Regions from separate parts of the Hathewaya limosa genome, predicted to be linked through region 2. Evidence: riboswitches for the same ligand, from Rfam matches in the RefSeq annotation. Region 2 holds a riboswitch; the other holds the start of a gene.
The links. A riboswitch is a leader RNA that binds a small molecule or an ion and turns the genes downstream of it on or off. The one in region 2 is predicted to bind S-adenosylmethionine.
Positions count from the first base shown of each region.

Region 1: linked by a shared signal. The riboswitch ahead of metK (methionine adenosyltransferase) and the one ahead of QOZ93_RS10825 (methionine ABC transporter ATP-binding protein) in region 2 are both predicted to bind S-adenosylmethionine.

Region 1 covers NZ_JAUSWN010000001.1:122,790-130,324, reverse strand. The annotation lists gene QOZ93_RS00610 (ComF family protein) at 64-723, opposite strand; gene recD2 (SF1B family DNA helicase RecD2) at 796-3,006, opposite strand; gene metK (methionine adenosyltransferase) at 3,128-4,303, opposite strand; SAM riboswitch class I at 4,402-4,508, opposite strand; tRNA gene QOZ93_RS00595 (tRNA-Tyr) at 4,631-4,715, opposite strand; tRNA gene QOZ93_RS00590 (tRNA-Thr) at 4,721-4,796, opposite strand; tRNA gene QOZ93_RS00585 (tRNA-Tyr) at 4,818-4,902, opposite strand; tRNA gene QOZ93_RS00580 (tRNA-Thr) at 4,908-4,983, opposite strand; tRNA gene QOZ93_RS00575 (tRNA-Tyr) at 5,008-5,092, opposite strand; tRNA gene QOZ93_RS00570 (tRNA-Thr) at 5,097-5,172, opposite strand; tRNA gene QOZ93_RS00565 (tRNA-Tyr) at 5,189-5,273, opposite strand; gene yyaC (spore protease YyaC) at 5,542-6,063, shown strand; gene mreB (rod shape-determining protein) at 6,135-7,133, opposite strand; gene spoIIID (sporulation transcriptional regulator SpoIIID) at 7,312-7,535, opposite strand, start outside.
Region 2 covers NZ_JAUSWN010000019.1:30,818-38,352, forward strand. The annotation lists gene QOZ93_RS10810 (HIRAN domain-containing protein) at 1-453, opposite strand, end outside; gene QOZ93_RS10815 (amino acid ABC transporter ATP-binding/permease protein) at 823-2,487, opposite strand; gene QOZ93_RS10820 (ABC transporter ATP-binding protein/permease) at 2,480-4,222, opposite strand; SAM riboswitch class I at 4,377-4,484, shown strand; SAM riboswitch class I at 4,571-4,678, shown strand; gene QOZ93_RS10825 (methionine ABC transporter ATP-binding protein) at 4,749-5,549, shown strand; gene QOZ93_RS10830 (methionine ABC transporter permease) at 5,579-6,238, shown strand; gene QOZ93_RS10835 (MetQ/NlpA family ABC transporter substrate-binding protein) at 6,258-7,067, shown strand; gene QOZ93_RS10840 (spore germination protein) at 7,243-7,535, shown strand, end outside.

The DNA.
Region 1 (7,535 bases), on a different contig from region 2:
CCTATTATAGGACATATGATTTTTTATTCAATTTATGCTATAATATAATTCTATGAGGATATATTATATATTTCTTGCAACACCTATTACAATAACTTCACTTGCACCATTTCTAAGCAATTCTTTACTACAATTATAAACTGTTGCACCTGTTGTAATAACATCATCTATAATTAAAATTTTCTTTTGTTTTAGATTATACTTGGAATTAATACAAAATACATCATTAACATTTTCCCATCTTTGGTCTTCATTTAATCCAATTTGATCCTTTGTATCTTTATTTTTTATTAATAATTTATAACATTTTATATTCATATGTTTGCTTAAATTTTTAGCAAGTATTTCAGATTGATTATATCCTCTTTCTCGTTTTCTTTTTCTAGAAGACGGTACAAATGTTATCATATCAAAATTTAATTTTTCTCTTAAAACTAACCTATATATATAAGAACTCAATAATTCTCCTTGTGAAAAACCATTTTTATATTTTAACTTTAGTATTAGTTTTTTAATAGTTTTAGAATATATTGAACATGTGTAACATTTAATTTCTTTATGTTCTCCTATATTAAATTTTTCTACGCATAAATTTAATCGTTTTATACAATCATTACATAATAATTTTTCTGTAAAAAGCTCATTTCCACAACTTAAACAAAACCCTTCTTTAAAATAAATTAAGTCTAAGATTGAATTAATTAAAAAATTTAACTTTTCCATATTCTCCTCTAATAATTTGAGATATGTTTCATCTTAGACTATATCCATATTTTTAAAATTTTATTCTGTTTTTTAAAAATCCTCTATAATATTTGTTATCCTCCATTTAAGGGCGGAATACCTTTCAAAACTTCTATCATTTGTAACCATAAACTTTAACGCTTTTTGGGAACCCACTAAAACTGCTAATTTCTTGGCTCTAGTAATCCCTGTATATAATAAATTCTTATTCATCAACATAGGAGGTCCCATAAATATAGGTATAATAACTACTGGGAATTCACTTCCTTGACTTTTATGAATAGTAATTGCATATGCTAAAGTTAATTCATCTAAGAAAGTATTTTCATATTTAACTATCCTATCATCTTCAAATACAACTATTACATTTTCATCGTCATCTATTTTAGAAATATATCCAATATCTCCATTGTAAACCCCTATACCTTCTTCTTTTGTATCTATTTTATCCCATTTTAAAGAATAGTTATTTTTTATTTGCATAACTTTATCCCCAACTCTAAAAATGGTATCCCTAAATTCTTTTTCTCTTTTAGCTTTTGATTTAGGATTTAATATATTTTGTAATTCTTTATTTAAATTATCTACACCTAAAACTCCTTTTCTTGTTGGCGATAAAATTTGAATATCCTTCATATTATCCCAAGCTTCATTAAATTTAGGCAATCTCTTATGTATAAGTTCTAAAGTTGTATTTAAAATTTTTTCCCTGTCCTCACATCTTAAAAAATAAAAATCATTGTCTTTTTTATTCAAAATAGGCATTTCTGAATTATTTATTTTATGTGCATTAGTGACAATCATACTTTCTTTTCCCTGCCTAAAAATTTCTTTTAGCCTAACAACATTTACACATTTACTTTCTATTAGATCTCTAAGTACATTTCCTGGACCTACTGATGGTAATTGGTCTACATCACCCACAATTATGACTCTAGTTCCTAAAGAAACTGCCTTCAATAAATTGTTCATTAAAAGAATATCTATCATAGATGCCTCATCTACTATAATTACATCAAACTCTAAAGGATCCTCTTCACTTTTCAAAAACTGCATATTATCATCATCATTATATCCAATTTCTAAAAGTCTATGAATAGTTTTAGCTTCTCTACCCGTTGCTTCCGTCATTCTTTTAGCTGCCCTTCCCGTAGGAGCCGCCATACCTACACTTAATCCTGATTCTTCAAATATTCTTATTATACAATTAATTATAGTAGTCTTTCCTGTTCCTGGACCACCAGTTATTATTTCCATACCATTTTCAAATGCCCCACAAATGGCTTCTTTTTGTGATACAGCAAATTTAATATTATTTTCATTCTCAAAATTTTTTATTTCTTTTTCAACATCAATATGAACTTTATCATAAGAACTCATAGTTAGACTTAAAATCTTTTTTGTTACAGATAATTCACTATAATAATAAGGTATTGTAAAAACACATTCTTGTTCATCTATATTTTCAACTTTAATATTGCCAGCCATAGTTACTTCAAAAATAGCCTTTTCAATTTCTTCTTTATCTACACAAAGAACCTTTTCTCCTTTTTCCATCAATTCACCCATTGGCATATAAGTATTTCCCAACAAACAAAATTCATTTACCAAGTACTTTATTCCACTTTTTATTCGATAAGGAGAATTTTTTTCTATTCCTAAATTTAGTGCTATTTTATCTGCAGTCTTAAAGCCTACCCCTACTATATCCTCTACTAACTTATATGGATTTTGTTTTATTATATCTATTCCACTAATCCCATATTTATTATAAACTTTTACACACTGATTAGCTGTCATTCCGTAAGGTTGAAGAAAAATCATTATATTCCTACATTCTCTTTGCCTAGAATATGATTCATATATTAATTTAATCTTTTTCTTCCCAATACCTTCAATTTCGGCTAATCTATCAATATCATTATCTAAGACATCTAAGGTCTCTTCTTTAAAATGTGAGACTATTTTTTTTGCTGTAACAGGACCTATTCCAGAAATTATGCCTGAAGCCAAATATTTTTCAATCCCTGTTAAAGTTTTAGGTATAATTTCTTCACATGAATTAACTTTTAACTGTTTACCAAAGTTAGGATGAACATTCCATTCACCTGTAACTTTTACATTTTGGCCTTCATTCACAAAAGGTATTGTTCCAACTATAGTTACAAGTTCATCTTTTTCATCCTTTAATTTAGCTACTGTATATTCATTTTCTTCATTTTTAAAAATTATCGATTCTATTATACCTATAATTTCAAACATAAAATCTCTCCCATACTTTTTTATAACTCTTATTATTAAATTATAACATAAAATTTATATAAAATTAGAAAACACGATTATCCAAATAAATGAGTAATCGTGTCCTTTATAAAATATTTAATTACATTAATTCTTTAATTTTCTCTACTTTATCTAATCTTTCCCAAGGAAGATCAACATCTATTCTTCCAAAATGGCCATATGCTGCTGTTTGTCTATATATAGGTCTTCTTAAATCTAGTTCTTTAATTATAGCAGCCGGTCTTAAATCAAATACTTTATTAATTATTTCAACAATCTCTTCTTCTGATTTCTTACCTGTTCCAAATGTTTCAACACAAATAGATACTGGCTTAGCAACTCCTATAGCATAAGCTAACTGAATTTCTAATTTATCAGCAATACCAGCTGCAACTAAATTTTTAGCAACCCATCTTGCTGCATATGCTGCAGATCTATCTACCTTTGTTGGATCTTTACCTGAAAAAGCACCGCCACCATGTCTTCCAGCTCCACCATAAGTATCTACTATAATCTTTCTTCCTGTTAATCCTGTATCACCTTGTGGTCCACCAATTACAAATCTTCCTGTTGGATTTATTAAATATCTTGTATTTCCATCCAATAATTCCTCAGGAACTATTTCTTTAATTACATATTTTATTAAATCAGCTTCAATTTGTTCACGAGTAACATCAGGACCGTGTTGAGTTGAAATAACAATTGTATCTATTCTAACAGGTTTATCACCTTCATATTCTACTGTTACCTGAGTTTTTCCATCAGGTCTTAAATATCCTAATGTTCCATTTTTCCTAACTTGTGATAATCTTAAAGCTAACTTATGAGCAAGTGATATTGGAAGTGGCATATATTCTGCTGTTTCATTTGATGCATATCCAAACATCATACCTTGATCTCCAGCACCAATAGCTTCTATTGTATCCATTTTACCCTCTTTAGATTCTAAAGCTTCGTCTACGCCCATAGCAATATCTTGTGATTGTTCATCAATAGATGTCATAACAGCACAAGTTTCTGCATCAAATCCATATTTAGCTCTTGTATATCCTATTTCACTTACAGTCTTTCTTACAACTTTAGGAATATCAACATAACAATTAGTAGTAATTTCCCCCATTACTGAAACAACACCAGTTGTACAAGTTGTCTCACACGCAACTCTACCTTGAGGATCTTTTTCTAAAATAGCATCTAAAATAGCATCTGAAATTTGATCACATATTTTATCTGGATGTCCTTCTGTAACTGACTCTGATGTAAATAACTTTCTCATATTATTCTCCCTCCAAAATGTTTATCTTTTCTAGAGCATGGCCTTTTTTCCTAATAAAAAAACCCCTTCAATAAGAAGAGGTTGTTAATATCTACCACCTCTTATCTTGCAGATATAAAATTCTGCAGGAATTGGCACCTTAGTGTTTATACACTGGTTGCCGGGTTTCACAGGGCCCTTTTCCCTCCACCTCTCTTGATAAGAGCATTTTATTTAATTTTTTATTTTTTTATATTTACATTATAACTTCATCATAGCATAATCTTATTACATGGTCAATAGAAACATTTAAATGATAAAAAATAAAAGGACATGAAAACATGTCCTTGGTGGATGAAGATGGATTCGAACCATCGAAGCGAAACGCAACAGATTTACAGTCTGCCCCCTTTGGCCACTCGGGAACTCATCCAAAAATGGAGCTGACAATAGGAATCGAACCTACAACCTGCTGATTACAAGTCAGCTGCTCTGCCAATTGAGCCATGTCAGCACAAAATATATTTTTTTAAAATGGTGGAGGAAGATGGATTCGAACCATCGAAGCGAAACGCAACAGATTTACAGTCTGCCCCCTTTGGCCACTCGGGAACTCCTCCAAAAATGGAGCTGGCAATAGGAATCGAACCTACAACCTGCTGATTACAAGTCAGCTGCTCTGCCAATTGAGCCATGCCAGCACAAAACATATTCTATTTTTAAAATGGTGGAGGAAGATGGATTCGAACCATCGAAGCGAGACGCAACAGATTTACAGTCTGCCCCCTTTGGCCACTCGGGAACTCCTCCAAATTGGAGCTGGCAATAGGAATTGAACCTACAACCTGCTGATTACAAGTCAGCTGCTCTGCCAATTGAGCCATGCCAGCATAAGTATTAAAATAATGGTGGATGAGGATGGATTCGAACCATCGAAGCGAAACGCAACAGATTTACAGTCTGCCCCCTTTGGCCACTCGGGAACTCATCCCTATTTAATACTACTTATTATGTTTTGTTGTCGTGTATTTCCGACAAGAAGTAGTATACATTTTTACGGTTCTTATTTCAAGTCGTTTTCTCCTTATTTAAGAAGATTACTTTCTTTATACTTATATTTTCTTTATAATACTCCTTTTTACTAAAAATTAATATGTTTTTTTACACCTTCTTCATATTTAATCTTTCATTCACATATTTTTATTAGTGTAATATTATATACTATCCTTTAAAACTCTGCTATATTTAGGAGGTGCCTTGTGGATAAAACTTGTATTAACTATTTAAATGAACGCTGTATAAATACACTAGTTGAATCTTTAAAAAAAACCATAGATGAAAAAACTATAATAGTATGTATAGGCACTGATAGATGCATAGGTGATTGTTTAGGTCCATTAGTAGGTTCTCTATTGATAGATCGAAAGTTTCCTCTAAAAGTATTTGGCTCCTTAAACAAACCTATTCACGCCTTAAATTTAGAAGAAAACTTAAACTATATAAATAATGAATATCCCAATCATAACATTATAGGAATAGATGCTTGTTTAAGTGATGATGAAGATATAGGTAACATAATAATTAGAGATTACCCCATATGTCCTGGAAAAGGCGTAGGAAAATATTTACCTCCTGTAGGTAACCTATCCATAGTAGCAGTTGTTGATTCCTATAATAATTCGGAACCTTTTTATTCTAGAAGTATTAGATTAAGTTTTATCATGAATATGGCTAAAAAAATTTGTATTTCTTTAGAAAAATCTTATACATTAAAAATTTAGATAAAAAAATACAAGCTATTTATAATATAGCTTGTATTTTTTTATTATTTACATAATAACTTAATAATATATTATTCTTTTCCCATATATTCTATGGAATCTAATGATTTCCCTGTTCCTAATGCAACACAAGATACACTATCTTCTGCTACATATACTGGTACCTTAGTATGATCTTGGATTAACTTATCAAGCCCATTTAATAATGCTCCACCACCGGTCATAACAATTCCTTTGTCAGCTATATCAGATGCTAACTCAGGTGGTGTCTTTTCAAGAACAGCATGTGCACACTCTGCTATAGCTTCTACAGCTTCTGCTAAAGCTTCCCTCATTTCACTAGAAGTTACTGTTATGTTTTTAGGAAGTCCTGTAATTAAATCTCTTCCTCTTATTTCCATACTTTCTTCTTCTACTTCATATGCACAACCAATATTTATCTTTAATTCCTCTGCAGTTCTTTCACCAATCATAAGCTTGTGTTTCTTTCTTATATACTTAATAATTGCTTCGTCAAATTCATCTCCAGCTACCTTTATAGATTGTCTTACAACCATACCACCTAAAGATATAACTGCTATATCTGTGGTACCTCCACCAATGTCTATAACCATATTTCCACTAGCTTTAGATATATCTAAGCCTGCACCTATAGCAGCTGCTACTGGTTCTTCTATTAATTGAACCATTTTTGCCCCCGCCATTTTTGCCGCTCCTTTAACTGCTCTTCTTTCAACCTCTGTAGCTTCACATGGAACACAAATAACAACTCTTGGAGTTGCTTTCTTTCTTCCACAAGCTTTTCTAATAAAATGTTTTAACATTTTTTCTGTCATATCATAATCAGAGATAACACCATCTTTTAATGGTCTTGTTGCTACTATATTCCCTGGTGTTCTACCAATCATTTGTCTTGCTTCTTCTCCAACAGCTAAAACCCTATCATTTGTCTTGTCGATTGCAACTACTGAAGGTTCCTTTAAGATTACACCTTTTCCTTTTATGTATACAAGAACTGTAGCTGTACCTAAATCTATACCCATATCAGTACCCATTCCGAAAAAAAACATAGCTTTCACTCCTGCTCATTGGTATATTAGTTCTAACATATTTTACTTCTATACTAATCAAAAAAAACCTTTTTTTTAGAATAAATTTTTAAAAAATTTTTTTTACTTTAATTTAAGCATTGTAAAATATCACATTAACTATTCTAACATAATAATTGTGCATATGAAATAGGTATTTTTAAACTTCCATAGTTTTATATTTTAATTGGGTAGCTTTTCCACCTCTTATATGTCTTTCCGCCTTATTTAATTCTAAAACATTTTTAGCTTGGCTTGCAATTTGTGGATTTATTTTAGGAAGTCTTTCTGTCATGTCCTTATGAATTGTACTTTTACTTACTCCAAAAACTGTAGCGGTTTTTCTTATTGTTGATTTTGATTCTATAATATATTGAGCTACTT
Region 2 (7,535 bases):
AAAATACTCTGCACTTTTACTGAAAATTCCTTTAATTTGTTCTATATTTTTTAAATAGCAAAATCTAACCAAACTTATTCCTAATTTCACCTCTTCACTATGTGTACCTGTATATAAAAGTTTTTCACAAAATTTTTTAAGTTTATATATATTAACAATTTCTTCCTTGACTACAAAGTTCATCTTTATTATAAATACATTATAATAATGTATTATTTTATGTTTTTTAATATAATCCATTACACTTTTATATGTAATATTATTATTCAAATAACCAATTATAAGATTAATTAAAGTTTCAGCATATATGACTTTATTACTATATGGAATACTTTCATCTATGAACAAGCATCTTAGATCATATTCACCTGAATTTTTTATATTATCATCAATCTGTAATAGCATTTTTTCGTTTAAGTCATCATAAATACTTATTTCATGTACATTCCCCATAACATCCCTCCTATAGATGTTGAACTTTTAAATTCATATATATATTTAAATAAATTCTTATATTAATTTTACCATATTTTTAAACTAATTACTTTATTTAACTATATATTGATATAAATTTATAAATTATCTTTATATTAATCTAATATATTTACATAAAAAATAGAGACATAATTTTATTATTGTAAATATGTTATTAAAAAATTTAACAATAATAATCTAATATATGTCTCTTAATACATAAAAATTTTAATATTTTATATGATTTCTAATAACTCTAATGTTATATCATATCAATCTTTAAAATATATTGCCTTACTTCTTCCAACACCTCAAGATATTAGGTCAATTGCCTATATAATTATATTATCAAACTTGTAGGCTAATATTTTTATCTTCCACCTTATATATCTTATCTGCAATATTGACTGTAGATGCCCTATGAGATACTATAACTATTGTTTTATTGCCTGAATTTTCTTTTAAAGATTTTAAAATTACTTTTTCATTTAAACTATCTAAATTACTAGTTGGTTCATCTAACAGTATTAAATCACCATCATGTAAAAATGCTCTAGCAAGACCCAATCTTTGTCTCTCACCACCAGATAGTCTATCACCAAGTTCTCCCACTTTGGTATCATATCCATTCTCTAAACTTTCGATAAACCCATCAATAGATGCTTTTTTAGCAGCTTCCTTTACCTCTTCTAAAGTAGCATCTTTTTTGCATATTCTTATATTTTCTAAAATACTATCATTAAATAAAAAAGTATCCTGTGTTACTAAACTTTCTAGATTTCTTAAAGATTTACTGTTTACATATTTAAGATTTGTACTTGAAATTTCAATTTTGCCCTTACTTACATCCCAAAATCTCATAAGCAATTTTAAAAGTGTACTTTTACCACATCCACTTTCTCCAATTAATCCAACGACTTCTCCTTTATTTATCTCCATATTTATATTTTCTAAAATATTTTCTTTATCGTATTTAAAAAATACATCTTTTACCTCTAATTTATTAAACTCTACTGTTCTTCCCATTTTATTTTCTTCTACTACAGGTTTTTCCTCTAATAAATTTAACACCCTATCTCCTGCTGCTAAAGTATTCAATAAATTGTTTGATAAATTACTAAGCACAACTACAGGTCCAAAAGAACTAGCAAGAGCTATAATAGCAATTATCATTTCATGAAATCCTATAATTCCTCTTAAATATAATCTACTACCTACAAATAGCATAATTCCTATAAAACTAACAATTATAGAATCCGTGAGTCCTCGTACTATACCCTCATGTTTTTTTATAGTTTGTAACTGATCATTCAACTCTTGTCCACGTTTATCTATTTCTTCTAATCGCTTTTTACCCATATTAAAAAATAATATTTCTCTTATTCCTTTTAATGAATCCAAAACAAAACTATTCATTTTCCCAAAGGAATTTCTATAACTTATTCCACTTTCCTTTCCTAATTTTGATGTGTAATATGGAATAAAAAAACCTATTATAATATAGGCAAATAATGCAACTATACCTAAACTTATATTAATTTTGGAAATATATATTACCATTATCAAGGATGTTAAAAAACCTATACATATAGGTGCTATAGTGTGTGCATAAAATACTTCTAATAATTCGATATCACTGGTTATAATAGAAATTAAATTTCCTTTTTCTTCACCATCCAATTTAGCCGGACTCAATTCTCTTAATTTTTTAAAAACCTTATCTCTTAATAAAGCTAATAATTTAAAAGCTATATAGTGTCCTGAATATTGTTCTAAATATCGTAGTACTCCTCTTAATAATCCACAAGTAATAATAACTATAAAAATATTTTTTAAGGTCGTATCTTTATATAAACCCATTATATTTAATATGCCTTTTCCTCCATATATGGTTATAAAAATAGAACTTAAAAAACCTAATACCCCCATTGTAATAGTTATAAACATTATATGTAATAGAGGTTTTAATAATCCTATTAATTTACCCATTATAGTCATACCTGATCTACGCATAATTTTCCTCCCCTATACATTCTAATTCTTCTTGTTCATTAACTAATTTACTATATACTTTTTCATTATCCATTAATTCTTTATGCATTCCTTGTTCTATAATTTCACCATTTTCCATAACATATATGTTATCCGCATCTTTAATATTATAAAGTCTATGTGATATAACTATAACATTCTTAATTTTTGAAAGTTCATAAACTATTTCCATAATCTTATTTTCACTTTCTACATCAATATTAGAAGTAGCCTCATCAAATATATACACCCTACTATTATGCAATAAAGCTCTTGCCAAGGCCAAACGTTGCCTTTGTCCACCAGATAAATTTGCTCCTGAGTCCTTAATCTCACTTTTTAACTTTTTAGGCATAGAATATACAAAGTCATATAAATTTACTTTTTTAAGAACCTGTATAAGTTCATCTTCCGTAGCATCCATTTTACCCATTTTTAAATTTTCTTCTATAGTCCCTGAAAATATATAACTATTATGAGAAACTAAAGTTATATCATTAAATCTTTGTTCATCTCCTAATAATTTTAAATCCTGTTCTCCCATAGTTATACTTCCATCGTACTCTTTAAATAACCCCATTATTAAACTTACTATCGTACTTTTACCACATCCCGATGTTCCAACCAATGCAGTTAAATTCTTATCCTTTATACTTATGGAAACATTTTTTAAAATCTTTCTATTTTTTTCATAAGAAAAATTTACATTTTTTAATTCTATATTGTTGTTACAAAAACCTATAATTTTATTATCTTTATATAACTTCTCTTCAAGATCAATTATTTTAAAAATCTTTTCTGATGCAGCAATACCATTCATAGCTACATGGAAAAATGAACCTAGTTGTCTTACTGGAATAAAAAATTCTGATGATAATAAGATTATAGAAAATACTCCCCCAAAACTTATATTACCTTTTTGTGCTTCCATAAGGCAGATTATTATTCCTAAAGCACTTCCTCCGAATGCTATCAAATCCATAACAGTTATAGAATTTAATTGCATGGACAAAACTTTCATTGTTATATTTCTAAAATTCTCTGCTTCTTGGTTCATCTCTCTATTTTTGTCTTCATCTCTACTATATATTTTAAGCGTTGTTAAACCTTGAAGATTCTCTAAAAATGAATCTCCTAGGTTTATATAAATACCCCAATATTTCCTCAAAAGCTTTTTAGCTAGTTTCATTACAAGTACAATTGAAATTGGAATTAATGGTACACTTAAAATTAATATTACTGATGTTTTAATGCTTATAAAAGACAATACTATAAATAATGTTAAAGGTGCTATCATACTATAAAAAAACTGTGGTAAATATCTTCCAAAATACACTTCTAATTGTTCTATTCCTTCGACTGCTACTTGTACTATTTCTGAAGAAGAAATTTTATCATTGTAATGAACGCCTAATGATATTAATTTACTGTAAACATTATTTCTAAGTTTAATACGAGCATTAGCTGAAGCTTTATAAGACGATTTTGTAGCCTTATAGTCACAAATATATCTTCCTATTATAGCTACAATTACAACACAAAACACAAGAATACCTTGCTCTTTAGTTACTGAATTTTTATATAAATTCTCTAAATAAAATCCAAGACTCATAATCATAACTATATTTAAAAGTAGGCTTATCCAATTCATAAACACCGTTGAAAAAATCCACTTTTTAGACTCACGTGCCATCTCAATTAATCTTTTATTGAACATATAACTTTCCCTTCCTTCAATGATAATGACTATCATTTTAAATTGTAATTAATTATCGCAATTTAGTCAATGGTTATTTAAATAATTAAATTTTTAAAATATTTATTGACAGAATAATTTTTAACAATTATAATATAAACTAATTTAATAAAGACTCTTATTAAGAGTGGCTGAGGGACTGGCCCTATGATGCCCGGCAACCCGCATATTTAATGCAAGGTGCTAATTCCAGAGTGATAACCTTGTTATCCAAAGATAAGAGAAAACGATAATTCATCCTCTTATCTTTTAAGAGGATTTTTTTATTACATAAAAAAATTAATGAACTTTACTAAAAATTTAATATTACCCTTATCAAGAGAGGTGGAGGGACTGGCCCTATGAAACCCAGCAACCAACATATTTTATGTAAGGTGCTAATTCCAGAGTGGTAATTTTATTACCCGAAGATGAGAAACTTTTTTAAACCTCTTCTTCAAAGAGGTTTTTTTATTTTCAAATTTTATTATAAAGGAGATATAAACCTATGATTCAAATTAAAAAATTAAGCAAAGTATATACTCATAAAAATACTTCAATTGAGGCTTTAAAAAACATTAACTTACATATAAAAGAAGGAGACATTTTTGGAATAATGGGATTAAGTGGCGCAGGCAAATCATCTCTTTTAAGATGTATAAATGCATTAGAATCACCTACTTCAGGTGAAATATTAATAAAAAATCTATATGAGGAAAGCACTGATTATTTTGATATAAATAAATTACCTAAAAAAAATTTAAGAAGTGTAAGAAAAAAAATAGGAATGATTTTTCAACACTTTAATTTGCTTATGAACTCCACAATATACGAAAATATAGCCTTTCCTCTAAAACTTTCTAAGCTATCTAAAAAAGATATAGAGAATAAAGTTTTAGGACTTTTAGATTTAGTTAATTTAAAAGACAAAAAAGACATGTATCCATCAAATTTATCTGGAGGTGAAAAACAAAGAGTAGGAATTGCTCGTGCCCTTGCTAACAATCCTAAAATCCTTCTTTGCGATGAAGCAACTTCAGCATTAGATCCTATTACAACAGATTCTATAATAAAACTTTTAAAAAAAATAAATAAAGAACTTAATATTACTATAATAGTTATCACACATGAAATGGACGTTATAGAAAAACTTTGTAATAAAATAGCAGTCTTAGAATCAGGAATCATTGCAGAAGATGGATATGTTTCAGATGTATTTACTAATCCTAAAAGCAAAACATCAAAACATTTTCTAATAACTTGCCAAACTAAAAATAATAATATACAAAATTCTAAATTATATTCATAAAAAATTTGTTAAAAAAAGAGGTGATTAACATGAAAAACATTTTAGAAATCTTATATTCTATACCAAAGCCATTACTACAAACCTTATATATGGTATCTATATCAACCTTATTTTCTCTGATTCTAGGATTACCTTTAGGAATAATTTTGCGGGTTACTTCTAAAGGACATATATTAGAAAACTCTAGAATAAATAAAATTTTAGATACTATTGTAAATATCTTTAGATCAGTACCTTTTATTATTTTAATTGTAGCACTATTTCCTATATCTAAAATATTAGTTGGCACTACTATTGGGTCTACAGCCGCAATTGTTCCACTTTCTATAGCCGCTACTCCTTTTGTAGCTAGAATCATAGATACATCATTAGGTGAAGTTCCATATGGGCTCATTGAAGCAGCTCTTTCTATGGGTGCCAATAATTTTGAAATTATATTTAAGGTTATGTTAAAAGAAGCATTGCCTTCCCTTATATCTGGAATAACTTTAACAATTATAAACATAATAGGATATTCTGCTATGGCTGGTGCTATAGGAGGTGAAGGTATTGGTGATTACGCCATAAGAGAAGGTTATATGAGATATAACAATGAAATAATTTTAATAACTATAGTTGTTTTAATAATTCTAGTGCAAATCATTCAGAGCACAGGAAACTATTTTACAAAAAAATTTGATAAAAGATAAAATTTTAGGAGGAATTTATATGAAAAAAATCGTAGCTTTAATCTCAACACTTTTATTAACTATAACTTTAGTAGGATGTGGTACTAATAAAGAAAGTCAAAATTCATCTAAGACTTTAATAGTTGGTGCATCCCCTGCCCCACATGCAGAAATTTTAAAATTTGCAAAGGATAAACTTCATAATCAAGGAATCGAATTACAAATAAAAGAATTTACTGATTATGTGGTTCCTAATAAAGCTCTTAATGAAAAAGAACTTGATGCAGACTACTTTCAGCACATACCCTATTTAAATAATTTCAACGAAAAAAATGGTACTAGCTTAGTCCCTGTTGCTAAAGTTCATGCAGAACCACTATCTGCCTATTCACAAAAAATAAAATCTATTACTGAATTAAAAAATGGTTCTACAATAGCCATTCCTAATGATAATTCTAATGGAACTAGGGCTTTAAAACTTTTAGAAAAACAAGGATTAATAAAACTTAAAGATAAAAATGCTGAAAATATTACAGAAAAAGATATATCTGAAAATCCAAAACAAATTAAAATAAAAGCAACTGAAGCAGCTCAATTACCTAGATTATTAGATGAAGTAGATATTGCTATAATTAATGGTAACTATGCACTTGAAGCAAAATTAGATACAAAAAATGTATTATTTCTTGAAAACATAAAAGATATAGAAAAGCATGTAAATGTTTTAGCTACTAGAGAAGATAATAAAAATGATAAAAAAATTGCATCTCTTATAAAAGTTTTAAACTCTGATGAATGTAAAACTTTTATAGAAAGTAAATATGGTAAAGCAGTTCTTCCTGCTAAATAAAATTAGTATAAAAATAAAAATTTCTTAAATATTAATTAATTAAAATGTATCCTATAGAATAGACGACTTTAAAAAATCTATTTTATAGGATTTTTTATTATCTACTTTGAATATTTACCTAATACAATTGGAAATACTAAATTTGTTTTAAGATATCAATCAAGGAAGTGAAAAAATGAAAATTTCATCAGACCTCAATGAAACTATAAAGGCCATAAGAGGCGTACTTAAAATTGAAGAAAGTTTTGATATAATAGAACGAACTTTAAAGTTTGGTGGCAAAACTACTTATATGTACTACATAGATGGTTTTATTAAAGATGATATTATGCAATTTTTAATGACTAGATTCTTTAATATAACAGAAAAGGAAATGGATCTTTTAGACAGTCCTAAAAAGTTTATGGAACATTCCATTCCTTATGTTGAAGTAGCAGAAGAAAATGATGTTATGAATTTAGTAAATCA